Regions from separate parts of the Streptomyces sp. BoleA5 genome, predicted to be linked through region 1. Evidence: riboswitches for the same ligand, from Rfam matches in the RefSeq annotation. Region 1 holds a riboswitch; the other holds the start of a gene.
What was found. A riboswitch is a leader RNA that binds a small molecule or an ion and turns the genes downstream of it on or off. The one in region 1 is predicted to bind thiamine pyrophosphate.

Region 1 (7,342 bases):
AGCCGCGCTCGGGCGTCCGCCAGCGGCTGCCCGAGCAGGTCGGGGGCGTCGACCGGCACGCCCTTGCTCACCACCAGCGACACGGCCGAGTCCGGCCGCCGGCTGGCGCCCGAGCCGGGGTCGGTGGAGATGACCCGGCCCTGTGGCACCTCGTCGCTGAACTCCCGGGACACGGTTCCCGGGCTCAGGCCCGCGGCCTTCAGCCGACGCCTGGCCTCGGCCAGCTCCTCGCCCACGACGCCGGGGACCGTCACCCGCTCCGGGCCCTTGGACACGGTGATCGTCACCGTGCCGTTGTCCCGGATGCGCTCGCCGGTACCCGGGTCGGTGGAGGCCACCTTTCCCCTGGTCATGGTCGGGTCGAAGGCCTCGACGACCTCGACCCGCAGCCCGGCGTCGCGCAGCTGGCGCTCCGCCTGCGCCTGCGGCAGCCCGACGACGGCGGGGGTCCTGGTGAACTGCCCGTCGTTGATGTACCAGATGCCCGCGCCGACCCCGAGGATCAGCAGCAGGGTCGTCACGACCGCGATCACCCCTGGACGCCGCCGGGACCGCGACGCCGGCCGGGAGCCCACCCGGGGCTGCCGCCGGGTCGGCTCGGGCGACAGCTCCAGGCGCGCGGTGCGGTGCACCACCGTCGTCGGTTCCTCGGAATCGGCAGATGCGGCCGGGGCCGGAGCGGGGGTGCGTGCGGCCGGCGGCATCAGGTCCAGCTGCTCGGGCGTCATGCCCTGGCGTACCGCGTGCAGCCGCCTCAGCAGCTCCGCGGCGTCGGCCGGACGCCGCGCGGCGACGCGCGCCGTGGCCTCGGCCACCAGCGCGTCCAGCTGCGGGGGCAGCCCGGGGGAGGCGGCGGACGGGGCGGGCACGTCCTCGTTCACCACCTGGTGGATCACCTGGACGGGATTTCTGCCGCCGTGCGGCTTGGCGCCGGTGAGCATCTCGTAGAGCAGCACCCCGCAGGCGTACACATCGGTGCGTTCGTCGGTCGTGAGGTTCTCGACCTGCTCCGGCGCCATGTACGAGACCGTGCCCAGCACCCCGCTGGTGGAGGTGTCCGTGTGCGTGCCCGCGATCCTGACCAGGCCGAAGTCCGCCACCTTGACGCGGCCGTCGTCCCCTATGAGGACGTTCTCCGGCTTCATGTCGCGGTGCACCAGCCCCGCCCGGTGCGCCGCGCCGAGCGCGGCCAGCACGGGTTCCAGGATGTCCAGCGCGGCGCGGGCGGGCAGCGCGCCGCGGTCGCGCAGCACGTCGCGGAGGGTGCACCCGGCGATGTACTCCATGGCCAGGTAGACGTAGGTCCCGTCGGTGCCCTGGTCGTAGACCTGCACCACATTGGGATGGTCGAGGCGGGCGACGGTCTTCGCCTCGCGGATGAAGCGCTCCACGAAGCCGGGCTCGGCGGAGAGGGCGGGGTGCATGACCTTCAAGGCGAGCAGCCGGTCCAGGCGGGTGTCCAGCGCCCGGTAGACGGTCGCCATGCCGCCGACCGCGATCCGGGACTCCACCCAGTAGCGGCCGTCGAGCGTCTGCCCGACGAGCGGGTCCCGAAGCGTCGTCCTGTCCACGAAGGTGCAGTTTACGGTGCCGACATGACCCTTCTGGGCTAACGCGCCCAGGTTGTACCCCACCCGTGCGGTACCGCAACCGCCCCGTGACCCGGCGCGGCGGGGGTCTCCCGTTCGGGCGCGGCCCCGGCCCGGGGGTTCCACGCAGGTCGCGGCCGCGCGCCGGGCCGCCGGTCAGGGGGCGCCGAAGGCGGGCCGCTCCGGGTCGAACGTGGCGAGGCCCACAGCGGGGGAGGACGCGGTCGCGTGGTGGCGGCGGGGGATGCGTCCCGCCCGGTACGCCAGGCGCCCGGCCTCGACGGCGTGCCGCATCGCCTCCGCCATGAGCACCGGTTCCCTCGCACGGGTGACGGCGGAGGCCAGCATGACGGCCGCGCACCCCAGCTCCATCGCCAGGGCCGCGTCCGAGGCCGTGCCCGCCCCCGCGTCCAGGACCACCGGCACCGTCGCCCGTTCGACGATCAGCTCGAAGTTGTGCGGGTTGCGGATGCCGAGCCCCGATCCGATGGGCGAGCCCAGCGGCATGATCGCCGCGCAGCCCACGTCTTCCAGCTTCCGGGCGAGCACCGGGTCGTCGTTCGTGTACGGCAGCACCGTGAAGCCGTCGTCCACGAGTGTCTCGGCCGCGTCCAGCAGCTCCACCGGGTCGGGCAGCAGGGTGCGCTCGTCGGCGATCACCTCCAGCTTCACCCAGTCCGTGCCCAGCGCCTCCCGCGCCAGGCGGGCGGTGAGCACGGCCTCGCCGGCGGTGTAGCACCCGGCGGTGTTCGGCAGCACGCGAATGCCGTGCCGGGCCAGCACGGTCAGCACGGAGCCCTTGACCGTCGGGTCCAGCCGCCGCATGGCGACCGTGGTCAGCTCGGTGCCGGAGGCGAGCAGCGCCTGCTCCATGATCTCCAGGCTGGGCGCACCGCCCGTGCCCATGATCAGCCGGGAGTCGAAGGTGGTGCCGCCGATGGTCAGCGGGTCGTCGGCCATGGGTTCAGCCTCCCTGGACTGCGGTGAGGACCTCGACGCGGTCACCGTCGCGCAGCGGTGTCGCCGGCCACTGCGCGCGGGGGACGACGGTCTCGTTGAGCGCGGCCGCCACCCCGGACGGGGCGGCGGTCAGGGTCGCGACGAGGCCGCCGAGGGTGACGCCCTCGGCGACCTCGCGCGCCTCGCCGTTGACGGAGACGGAGAGAAGGACGGGCGCGGTCATGCGTGCTGCTCCTGGAGGGCGAAACGGTCGGGGGAGAAGGGCCGGGCCTGCGCGGGGACCTCCGAGCCGGTGAGGACCTCGGCCATCACGTCGCCGGTCAACGGGGTCAGCAGCACGCCGTTGCGGTGGTGGCCGGTGGCGAGCACCAGTCCGTCCAGCGCGCCGCGGCCGAGCAGCGGGGCGTTGTCGGGGGTGCCGGGGCGCAGCCCCGCCTGCGTCCCGGTCAGCGGGAGTTCGGTGATGCCGGGGAGCAACTCGTGGGCGTCGCGCAGCAGTTCGTACACCCCGCCGGCGGTGACGGTGGTGTCCCAGCCCATCTCCTCACTGGTGGCGCCGACGACCAGTTCGCCGTTCTCGCGCGGCACCAGGTAGACGTGGCCGCCGCGCACCACGGCCCGTACCGTCCGCGACAGGAACGGCGCGTAGGCCGGGGGCACCCGCAGCCGCAGCACCTGCCCCTTCACCGGCCGTACGGGCGGCAGCACCCGTGCGGGCAGCCCCTCGATACGGCCGCTGAGGCTGCCGGCCGCCAGCACCACCTGCCCCGCGGCGATCCGGGTGCCGTCCTCCAGGACGACCCCGTGCGCGCGGTCGCCCGCGACCTCCACCCGCGCCACCCGCGACCGGTGGAACTCCACCCCGGACAGCTCGCAGGCGCGCACCAGCGCCGCCGCCAGCCGCCGCGGGTCGACCTGGTGGTCGCCGTCGACCCGCAGCCCGCCGTGCACGCCGGGGGCGAGCATGGGCTCCAGCCGGCGGCACTCGCGGCCGCCGAGCCACTCCGAGGCCAGACCCAAGGACTGCTGGAAGGCGTGGAGTTCGCGCAGCTGCGCGCGGTCGTCGGCGTCGAGGGCGACGGCGAGGGTGCCGCAGGTGCGGTACCCGACGTCGAGCCCCGTGGTCTCCTCCAGCTCGGCCACGAAGGACGGATAGCGCCGCGCCGCCGCGAGGTTGAGCTCCAGCAGCGCCTGCTCGCCGTACTGCACCTCCGTCACGGGGGCCAGCATCCCCGCGGCCACCTGGGCGGCCCCGCCGCCCGGTTCGGGGTCCGCGACCGCCGTGCGCAGGCCGCGCCGGCGGGCCCGCCACGCGGTGACCAGTCCGATGATCCCGCCGCCGATCACGACGACGTCATGACGGTGCATGATGTCCCGCTCCTCCCTTCGCCGGCATGACCCGGATCAGGTTCGTACGGTCGGCGGCCGCTCCAGCCGCCCTCTCAGCCCGGTGCGCCGGGCTCCCGCGAGTGCTCCCGACCCACCTTAGTACGCACCATCCGCGGCGAGTAGGGCACCGGTACCGGCGGGCGGCGCCCCCGCGGCGTTACGGTGATCGCGTGACCACCAGCAGCGAGCAGCGCGTCGTCGTCGTAGGGGCCGGGATGGCCGGGGTGCAGACCGCCGTGTCCCTGCGCGAGCAGGGGTGGGGCGGGACGATCACGCTGATCGGCGCGGAGCGGCACGCCCCCTACGACCGGCCGCCACTGTCCAAGGGCGTGCTCTTCGGCGCCGAGGAGGGCCCGGCGCTGGACGTCGACTTCGCCGGCATCGGCGTCGAGCTGCTGCTCGGGCGGCACGCGACCGCCCTGAGCGTCGGCGAACGGGAGGTCCTCACCGACGGCGGCCCGGTCGCGTACGACAAGCTCGTGCTGGCCAGCGGCGCCGAGCCCGTCATGCTCCCCGGCAGCGAGGGCACGCCGGGCGTGCACGTGCTGCGCACGTTGGACGACGCCACCGCGCTGCGCCCGGTGCTGGAGGGCCGGAACCGGGTCGTGGTGGTCGGCGCGGGCTGGATCGGCGCCGAGTTCGCCACCGCGGCACGTCATGCCGGGTGCGAGGTGACCGTCGTCGAGGCGGCCGACCGCCCGCTCGCCGGGGTGCTGCCCGCGCACATCGCCGAGCGGATGCGCGGCTGGTACGCGGAGGAGGGCGTCGAGCTGCGCACCGGCGCGGTCGTCTCCTCCGTCGAGCCGGGCGCGGTGCGGCTGGCCGACGGCAGCGTGCTCGCCGCCGAGGCGGTCGTCATCGGGATCGGCGCCCGGCCGGCCACCGGATGGCTGGCCGGTTCCGGGGTCGAGCTGGGGCCGGACCGCTCGGTCCTCGCCGACGACCGGCTGCGCACCTCGGTGCCGGAGGTGTACGCCGTGGGGGACTGCGCGTCCTTCCCGTCGGCGCGGTACGGGGAGCGGCTGCTGATCCACCACTGGGACAACGCGGTGCAGGGGCCGCGCACGGCCGCCGCGAACATCCTGGGCGGCGACGAGCCCTACGACCCCGTCCCCTACTTCTGGTCGGAGCAGTTCGGGCGTTTCGTGCAGTACGCCGGACACCACGTCGACTCCGACCACATGCTGCTGCGCGGCGACCCCGACGGCACCGCCTGGTCGGTGCTGTGGCTGCGCGACGGCCAACTGGTCGCCCTGTTCGCCGTCGGACGGCCCCGCGACCTGGCGCAGGCCCGCAAGCTCATCGCGCGCGGCGCCCGCCTCGACGAGACCCTGGCCGCCGACCCCGCGGTCCAGTTGCGGGCCGCGGTCGTCTGAGCCGCGGGGCCGTGCCGGACGGGCCGCCGCGGCGTCGGCGGGGCGTGGCGGACCCGTCAGGACGGAGCAACGGGGGGCGTGAGCGGTTCCATGGTGTCGGTCCGGGATGGCACGCTTGTCCTGTGACCGAGATCGACGCAAAGATTGACTCCCTCGTCCCCTCCTGGCTGTACGTCCCCGACGTCGCCGAACGCCTGGGCGTGGAGGTGACCCGGGTCCGCCAGTTCATCAAGGAGGGCCAGCTCATCGCCGTGCGCCGCGGTGAGAACCGGGCGCTGATGATCCCCGCCGACTTCATCGGCGAGGAGAAGATCGTCAAGGGCCTCGTGGGCACCCTCACCGTCCTCAAGGACGACGGGTTCAGCGACGAAGAGGCCCTGGAGTGGCTGTTCACCCCGGACGAGAGCCTGCCCGGCACCCCCGTCCAGGCGCTGCGCGAGAACCGCGGCACCGAGGTGAAGCGGCGCGCCCAGGCGCTCGCCGTCTGACCGCACGACCCGCCACCGACGCAGCCGACCGAGGGGATCCCGCCCGCATGAGCACGCGTACGAGCACGAGCGGCAGTACGAGCACCAGCACGAGCAGCGCCACCCGCGCCCAGCTCGCCGATGCCAGGCTCTACCTGTGCACGGACGCGCGCCGGAGCCGCGGCGGCCTGGCGGAGTTCGCGGCCTTCGCGGACGCCGTGCTGGCCTCCGGGGTGGACGTCATCCAGCTGCGCGACAAGGGTCTGGAGGCCCGTGAGGAGCTGGAGTACCTCGCGGTCCTCGCGGAGGAGTGCGGCCGCCACGGCAGGCTGCTCGCGGTGAACGACCGCGCCGACGTGGCGCACGCCGCCGGGGCGGACGTCCTGCACCTGGGCCAGGGCGACCTGCCCGTGCCGGCCGCCCGCGCGATCCTCGGCGACGAGGTGATCATCGGGCGGTCCTGCCACTCCGAGGACGAGGCGGCCGCGGCCGCCGCGGAGCCCGGTGCGGACTACTTCTGCACCGGGCCGGTCTGGCCCACCCCGACCAAGCCGGGCCGGCCCGCGCCCGGACTCGGCCTGGTCCGGTACGCCGCGGGGCTGGGCACGGACCGGCCGTGGTTCGCGATCGGCGGGATCGACCTGGCCAACGTGGAGCAGGTGCTCGACGCCGGGGCCCGCCGGATCGTGGTCGTACGGGCCGTGACGGAGGCGGAGGACCCGGGTGCCGCGGCGGCCGAGCTGGCCAAGCGGGTGCGCGCGTACGACGAGTGAGCGAGGCCCTGGCGGGTGCCCGCGCCGGCCGGGTGGCGTACGGCTGCCCGGCGCCCCGCGGGGCCGTCTCGCGCCGCGAGCGCTGGATGTCCAAGGGGTGGACATTTGGGCGTCGCCTGTTGGGACGGCCCAGCTCTCGCCGCTAGCCTGAGGCGCATGGCCCTCGGAACCGCCTCCACCAGGACCGATCATGCGGTCACCATTCGTGAGCTGCTGGCCTCCGGTGAGCGCTCGTACTCCTTCGAGTTCATGGCGCCGAGGACCGAGAAGGGCGAGCGGACCCTGTGGAACGCGATCCGCCGCATCGAGGCGGTCGGCCCGACGTTTGTCTCCGTCACCTACGGCGCCGGGGGCAAGTCGCGCGAGGGCACCGTCCGGGCGACCGAGCGGATCGCCTCCGACACCACCCTGACCCCGGTCGCCCACCTGACGGCGGTCGACCACTCCATCGCCGAGCTGCGCAACATCATCGGCCAGTACGCGGACGCCGGCATCCGCAACATGCTCGCACTGCGCGGGGACCCGCCCGGCGACCCCATGGGGGAGTGGCAGCGGCACCCGGAAGGCGTCGACTACGCCTACGAACTGGTGCGGCTCATCAAGGAGTCGGGCGACTTCTGCGTGGGAGTCGCCGCCTTCACGGAGATGCACCCCCGCTCGGCCGACTGGGAAAGTGATACGCGTCACTTCGTCGACAAGTGCCGGGCGGGCGCGGACTACGCCATCACCCAGATGTTCTTCAACGCCGAGGACTACCTGCGCCTGCGTGACCGGGTCGGGAAGGCGGG
Region 2 (7,342 bases), on a different contig from region 1:
CAGGTCCAGCGGCGGCTCGTCGAGGGTGATGAGGAAGCCGAAGCCGATGGTCACCGCCGAGGTGCCGAGCGGCAGCATCAGCAGGGCGTCGAAGCCCCGCACGAGGCGCCCGGCGCGCCGGGTGAGGGCGGCCGCGGCCAGCCCGCCGACGACCAGCGCGATCACGGTGGCGGCGGCCGCGTACTGGAGCGAGTTCCAGACCGCGGCGACCGGCGCCACCAGGAAGGTCCCGCCGCTTCCGGCCGCCGAGCCCAGCGCCCGGTAGTAGCCGATGCCGTAGCCGTCGGGTCCGTGCAGCGAGCGCTCGGCCAGCACGCCCAGCGGCAGCAGGATCAGCAGCGCTGCGACGCCGAGCACGCCCGCCAGCAGCCCCCACTCGCCGGCGCCGCGCGGCCGCCGCGCGGTGCGGGCCGGGTCCACCAGCCGCAGCGCGCTCTCCCTGCGCCGTACCGTCCAGGCGTGCACGGCGAGGATCGCCGCGACGGCGGCGAACTGGACGGTCGTCAGCACGGCCGCCGTCGGGAGGTCCAGCAACTGCGCGGTCTCCCGGTAGATCTCCACCTCCAGGGTGGAGAAGGTGGGGCCGCCGAGGATCTGGATCACGCCGAAGGACGTGAAGGTGAAGAGGAAGACCATCAGCGCGGCCGCGGCGACCGCGGGGGCGAGGGCGGGCAGCGTCACCCTGCGCCAGGCCGCGAGCCGTCCCGCGCCCAGGACCCGCGCGGCCTCCTCCTGGCGGGGGTCGAGCTGCGCCCACAGCCCGCCCACGGTGCGTACGACCACGGCGTAGTTGAAGAAGACGTGCGCGAGGAGGATCGCCCAGACCGTGGTGTCCAGGCGCACCCCCCACAGTTCGTCGAGGAGCCCGCCACGCCCCAGCAGCGCGAGGAAGGCCGAGCCGACGACCACCGTCGGCAGCACGAAGGGCACGGTCACCACCGCGCGCAGCACCTGCTTGCCGGGGAAGTCGAAGCGCGCGAAGACGTACGCGCCGGGCAGCGCGATCGCCAGGGTGAGCGCGGTGGAGGCGGCCGCCTGCCAGCAGGTGAACCACAGCACGTGCAGGACGTCGGGCTCGCCCAGGACGTCCGCGAACCGGCCGAGCCGCCACCGCCCGCCCTCGCGGAGCCCGCGGGCGACGATGGCGGCGACCGGGTACCCGAAGAACAGCCCGAAGAAGGCGACCGGCACGGCCATCAGGCCGAGCCGTACGGCGAGCGGCCGGACGGCCACCGCCCGGGCGCGCCCGCCCCCGGCGGTCTTCGTTACTTCAGCACGAGCGAGGACCACGACTTGACCCACTGCTCCCGGTTCTCGGCGATCTTCTCCGGGGCGACGGTGGCCGGGTCGGCGACGACCGGCGCGTACTTGGTGAAGACCTCGGGCAGCTTCGCGTCGTCACGGACGGGGTTGACGAACATGTTGAGCGGCATGTCCTCCTGGAAGGCGCGGCTCAGCAGGAAGTCGACGAGCGCCTTGCCGCCCTCGGGGTTCTTCGCGCCCTTCAGCAGGCCGGCGAACTCCACCTGCCGGAAGCAGGTGCCGGTCGCGACACCGGTCGGCCCCTGTTCGGGCTGCGTCTTCAGCCCGAGCACCTCGGCGGGCGGGCTGGAGGCGTACGAGACGACCAGCGGCCTGTCGCCCTTGCCGCCACCGGCGCCGGAGAAGTTGTCGTAGTACGCCTGCTCCCAGCCGTCGACGACCTGGACGCCGTTCGCCTTGAGCTTCTTCCAGTACTCCTCCCAGCCCGCGTCGCCGTACTTCGCGGTGGTGGCGAGGAGGAAGGCGAGCCCCGGGGACGAGGTGGCGGCGTTCTCGGTGACCAGCAGGTCCCTGTACGCGGGCTTGACGAGGTCGTCGAGGCTCTCCGGCACCGGGAGGTTGTGCTCGGTGAAGTACTTCCGGTCGTAGTTGACGCAGACGTCGCCGAAGTCGATCGGGGTGACGCGGTGCTTCGCGGCGTCCGGCTGCAGCGCGGCGGGCACCTTGTCGAGGTCCTTGGCCTCGTACGGCTCGAACAGGTCGTTGTCGAGGGCCCGGGACAGCAGGGTGTTGTCGACGCCGAAGAAGACGTCGCCCTGCGGGTTGCCCTTGGACAGCACGGCCTGGTTGACGGCGGCGCCGGCGTCGCCGCCGCGCAGCACCTTGACGGTGTAGCCGGTCTGCTTCGTGAACGCCTTCAGCACGTCCTTCGACGCGGCGAAGGAGTCGTGGCTGACCAGGGTGACGGTCTTGGAGGGGGTGCCGCCCTTGGCGGCGTCCCCGCCGTCACTGCCGCATGCGGCGAGCGCGGTCGCGCCGATCGCGACGGCCAGTACGGTGCCGGCCGCACGCCGACGAGTGGTGCTCATGTGGTGACTCCCTACGCCGGTATGACCCGGATCAGGTCCGAGGGTCTGCGGCCGTGCCGCACTCTCAGCGCTTTCCGCGCTCCCCTGTCGGATGTTCTTTTGTGTGATGTGCGTGACGTCGCGGCGAACGGCCGCAAACGTCCGTCACCTTAGCAAGCGCTGGTCAGCGCTCGGAAGCCGCCAGCTGACCGCAGGCGCCGTCGATCTCCTGCCCCCGGGTGTCCCGGACGGTCACCGGGACGCCGTGCGCCTCCAGCGCCGCCACGAACGCCCGCTCGTCCTCGGGCCGCGAGGCCGTCCACTTCGAGCCGGGGGTCGGGTTGAGCGGGATCAGGTTGACGTGCACGCGGCGGCCCTTGAGCAGCCGGCCCAGCAGGTCGGCCCGCCATCCCTGGTCGTTGATGTCCCGGATCAGCGCGTACTCGATCGAGACCCGGCGCCCGGACACGTCCGCATAGTGCCACGCGGCGTCCAGCACCTCGCGCACCTTCCAGCGGGTGTTCACCGGCACCAGGGTGTCGCGCAGTTCGTCGTCGGGCGCGTGCAGCGACACCGCGAGCCGGCACTTGAAGCCCTCGTCGGCGAAGCGCAGCATCGCCGGGACCAGGCCCACCGTCGACACCGTGATGCCGCGCTGGGACAGCCCCAGCCCGTCCGGCTCCGGGTCGGTGAGCCGGCGGATGGCGCCGATGACGCGCTTGTAGTTCGCGAGCGGCTCGCCCATGCCCATGAACACGATGTTCGACAGCCGCGCCGGTCCGCCCGGGATCTCCCCGTCCCGCAGCGAGCGCATGCCCGCCACGATCTGGTGCACGATCTCCCCGGTCGACAGGTTCCGGTCCAGACCGGCCTGGCCGGTGGCGCAGAACGGGCAGTTCATGCCGCAGCCCGCCTGCGAGCTGATGCACATCGTCACGCGGTCCGGGTAGCGCATCAGCACCGACTCGACCAGCGTCCCGTCGAACAGCCGCCACAGCGTCTTGCGGGTGGTGTCGTTGTCGGTGCTGCTGTGCCTCACCACGGACATCAGGTCCGGCAGCAGCCCCTCGGCGAGCTTCCCCCGCGCCGCCGCCGGGATGTCCGTCCAGGCGGCGGGGTCATCGGCGTACCGCGCGAAGTAGTGCTGCGACAGCTGCTTGGCGCGGAACGGCTTCTCCCCCAGCTCCGCGACCGCCTCCCGGCGCTCCTCGGGCGAAAGATCGGCAAGGTGCCGCGGCGGCCTCTTGGCTCCGCGCGGCGCGACGAATGTGAGTTCTCCGGGTGCAGGCATGGTTCACCCAGTGTCGCAGATCAAATAAGCCCGCCCAGGTCAGATGGGTGAGGCTCCCGTCACTCTCAGGTGCCTTCCGTCAGCCCTGGCCGACCTTGCACGGCCCACAGACGGCCCAGACGGTCGCGGTCCACGCTGCGAGGGGGTCGGCTGCGAGCAGCGGAAACAGCTGGATCCTGGCGTCCACGCCATCGAGCTGCATGTGTCCGGGCGCCTGCCAGGAACGCTCGGGGCCGGCCGACACACCGGAAATCTCGTGACGAGGGCGACCGCCATGATCACGACGAGCGCGAGCTCCAGGCCGACCGCCGCGGTGTTGATCAGGCTGACGAGACGGGTCGAGGCCACGGCGAGCACGGCCTGGACCAAGAGCACCACGAGCGTGATGACGCGCGCCGTGTCCTCGCCCGGCCGCATGCCGGCGAGCGGATGAAGGCCTGGCTCGCGAGGGTGTTGTCGATGGCGACCACGGCGATCGCCAGGTAGCAGAACGTCAGCCAGCCGAGCCCACAGCCGGCCTTCGGGTCGGCGAGCCGCGAGGCCCACTGGTACGAGGAGCCGCTGAGGGCGATGCGCCCCGCGAGCTGCGCGACCATCAGGGCCACCAGGGACTGCCCGACCGCGACGAGGATCCACAGCCGGATGCCGACGGGGCCCGCGTTCTGCAGCACGTCGCCGTAGGTGGAGAAGATGCCGACGGCCACGGAGACGAACGCGAACGAGATCGCGAAGACCTGGAAGGAGCCCAGAGTGCGTTTCAGCTCCTGCCGGTATCCCCTTCTTCGACGGACTTCTCGTCGGCCGACTCGTCCGTGGAGGCTTCCGCCACCTCAGCCACCTCTTCGCCGCTCGAGGCCCGGCGGTCCGGGCCTCTTCCGTTTTCTACCCGTATGTCATGAGCGGTGTCCTGCCTGCACCTTGAGCCCGCGCACCACTCGCTCCCCGCGAACGTTGGCCAGCGGTGTACGGCTCACGGGGGGTCAGGGTCTGTCGAGGCGCGGGGCGTCGATCGGGTGAGTGCGGCCCGGTGGGAGGGAACGGGCTGCGCCACTGGGATGACCTTGGCGCCGGACGCCGGTGGGCGCGGGTACGGATCCCGTCCACAGGGGCCCCAGCCCTGCCGGAAGCCCTCCGGCTCGGTGCCGGCCAGAGATCGACGAGGAGTGTCTCCATGCGTCCTGCAGACAGGACCCCGCCGCCCTGCGGGCGGTCCCTTCGACGGTTCGGACGACTCGCGCGCACGGTGGTGCCGGCGGCCCTGATCGCCACCGCGATATCCGCGGGCTCCCTGACGACGGCTCAGGCCGTGGGCACGGACGGTACGAACACGCCCTCGGCATCGACGTCGGACTTCCCGTGGCCCGATCCGTACGACGACTACCCGTACCCCGACGGATACCTCGGCACCGACCCCGGACTCGGTAGCGGTCCCGGGCTCGGTAGCGGTCCGGGGCTCGGCCTCGGCCCGCTGCTCGGTTCCGGGCCTCTCCTCGGTTCGGGCCCCCTCCTCGGTTCCGGCCCGCTCCTCGACCCCGGTCGCGGACCTCTCCTGGGCCCCGGTACCAGCCCCATCGTCGAGACCGGTGCCGGTCCCGTCCTCGACCCCGCCGCTCCGCTCCTCGGCCCCGGCCGCGGGCCCTTCGTGGCCCCCTTCCCCGGCCCCGGCAGGCTCTCGGGGTGCGACATCGACTCGGCGGGCGTGGCCAATGCGAGCAACCGCGACTACTCCGTCGCCGTGGTCCGCGGCCGGACGTTCGTGGGGCAGCGCGACACCACCCCGGTGGGCGGCGGCACGTACACCTGGCAGGACCTCAGCGGGCTCCCCGGATACCCCGTCACCGGGGTGTGCGGCGCGAGCGTGAGCGCCTCCTCGACGGCGGAGCTGTCGGTGAAGGTCGTCACCTTCCGCGGCGACATGGCGGAGAACCGCTGCAACACCGCCGGCGCCCTGCCGGTCTGCGGTGTCTGGAACCCGCTGCAGGGGCCCCTCCAGCCGCCGCCCCCGATCGCCATCCCCTGACCCGCCCGTCGACGGCCCGTCGCAGCGGCCGCCCGCCGGATGGCGGGCACCGGACTGGCCGGTCGTACGAGGGACCGTCGTCCCGGAACGGGTACCGCCTGTGCGGCGGACGGCGGGAACCGGCCGCTCACCCGGGCAACCGGGAGGCGGCCCAGCCCGACCATGGGTAGGAACAACGTCGATGTGGCCCGAACCGGGCGGGAATTCCCTCCGGTCCGGCTCGGGCCCGACGTCGACGAGGAGTCTCCCCATGAGTCCTGCGGACAGGACCGCTCCGTCCTCCTGGCGGCTGTCGCGGTGGTACGGACGGCTCACCGGCACGGTCGTGCCCGTGGCCCTCGCCGTCACCGCGCTCTCGGCCGCCGCCCTCGTCCCGGCGCGGGCCGCCGGCAGGGATCATCGGCCGGCGGCGGATCCGGCCGCCGTCCGTGAGTGGAACGCCATCGCCACGGACGTCATCGGCACCAACCTCGGCGCGACCCGTCCCTCCGGACAGGCGGTCGTCTGGCACGGGTTCGTCTCGGTCGCCGTCTACAACGCCGTGGTCGGCATCGAGGGGCGCTGGGCGCCCTACAAGTGGCACGCCCGCGGACCCGCCGGCGCGTCGCCTGAAGCGGCGGCCGTGACCGCCGCGCACGACGTCCTGCTCTCCGACTTCCCCGCCTCCCGGGCGCTGCTCGACGCGGCGTACACGGGCTCCCTGGCGAGGATCCCCGACGGCGACGCCGAACGGCAGGGCGTGGCCTTCGGAGCGCGCGCCGCCGAGCACGTCAGCCGGCTGCGGGAAGGGGACGGCCGGTTCGCGACCGTGGACTTCACCCTTCCGCCGGCTCCCGGCGTCTGGCGGCCCACCCCGCCGGGGAACCTGCCCTTCATCGACACCTGGCTCGCCCGGCTGCGCCCGCTGCTGCTCGCCTCCCCCTCCCGATTCCGTCCCGGCCCGCCGCCCGCCCTGGCCTCCGCCCGCTACGCCCGGGACGTGAACGAGGTGCGGACCATGGGCGCGTTGACGGGTTCGCTCCGCACCGCGCGGCAGACCGAGACCGCCCTGTTCTTCGGGGGCAACCTGGCCGTCCAGCTCCAGGCCGCCTACCGCGACCACAGCGCCCGCCACGGTCTCGACATCGCCGACACGGCACGGCTGTTCGCCGCGGCGAACGCCACGGCGACCGACGCCGTCATCACGGCGTGGGACGCCAAGCTCCACTACGGTTCCTAGCGGCCGATCACCGCCGTCCGGCTCTCCGGCGCCGACGGCAACCCGGCGACCGAGCCGGATCCGCAGTGGCAGCCGCTGCTCGTGACACCACCGCACCCCGACCACATCAGCGGGCACGCCGCGGTCGCCGGCGCGGTGGCCCAGACCCTGGCGGGACTCTTCGGCACGACCCGCCTCGATCTCACCTTCGCCTCCGACGCCACAGGCACCACACGCCACTACGACGACGCCGTTCGGTTCAACCAGGACATGATCGACGCGCGCGTCTGGGCCGGCATCCACACCCGCACGGCGGACACCGAGGGCTGCCTCGCGGGGGCCCGCGTCGCCCGCTGGGCCCTCGCCCACCACTTCGGTCCCCTCCACCCGGCGCACCCCCGCTCCTCCCCGCCGCTTCCGCGAACGTGCCCGAAGACGGGGGCGAGTTGACACTCCCCCAGCACAGTCGGCGACCTGACGGACCATCGCACGCGGGTCCTCAG

Region 2: another riboswitch for thiamine pyrophosphate. It lies ahead of B085_RS0127015 (thiamine ABC transporter substrate-binding protein); the one in region 1 lies ahead of thiO (glycine oxidase ThiO).

Annotation. Positions count from the first base shown of each region.
Region 1 covers NZ_KB892090.1:646,875-654,216, forward strand. The annotation lists gene pknB (Stk1 family PASTA domain-containing Ser/Thr kinase) at 1-1,571, opposite strand, end outside; gene B085_RS0103035 (thiazole synthase) at 1,746-2,549, opposite strand; gene thiS (sulfur carrier protein ThiS) at 2,554-2,772, opposite strand; gene thiO (glycine oxidase ThiO) at 2,769-3,917, opposite strand; TPP riboswitch at 3,913-4,026, opposite strand; gene B085_RS0103050 (NAD(P)/FAD-dependent oxidoreductase) at 4,109-5,314, shown strand; gene B085_RS0103055 (Rv2175c family DNA-binding protein) at 5,437-5,802, shown strand; gene thiE (thiamine phosphate synthase) at 5,850-6,554, shown strand; gene metF (methylenetetrahydrofolate reductase [NAD(P)H]) at 6,711-7,342, shown strand, end outside.
Region 2 covers NZ_KB892115.1:48,957-56,298, reverse strand. The annotation lists gene B085_RS0127020 (ABC transporter permease) at 1-1,197, opposite strand, end outside; gene B085_RS0127015 (thiamine ABC transporter substrate-binding protein) at 1,266-2,351, opposite strand; TPP riboswitch at 2,343-2,447, opposite strand; gene rlmN (23S rRNA (adenine(2503)-C(2))-methyltransferase RlmN) at 2,515-3,621, opposite strand; gene B085_RS43900 (hypothetical protein) at 3,942-4,325, opposite strand; gene B085_RS45905 (hypothetical protein) at 4,793-5,641, shown strand; gene B085_RS43890 (hypothetical protein) at 5,892-6,860, shown strand; gene B085_RS51040 (hypothetical protein) at 6,942-7,289, shown strand.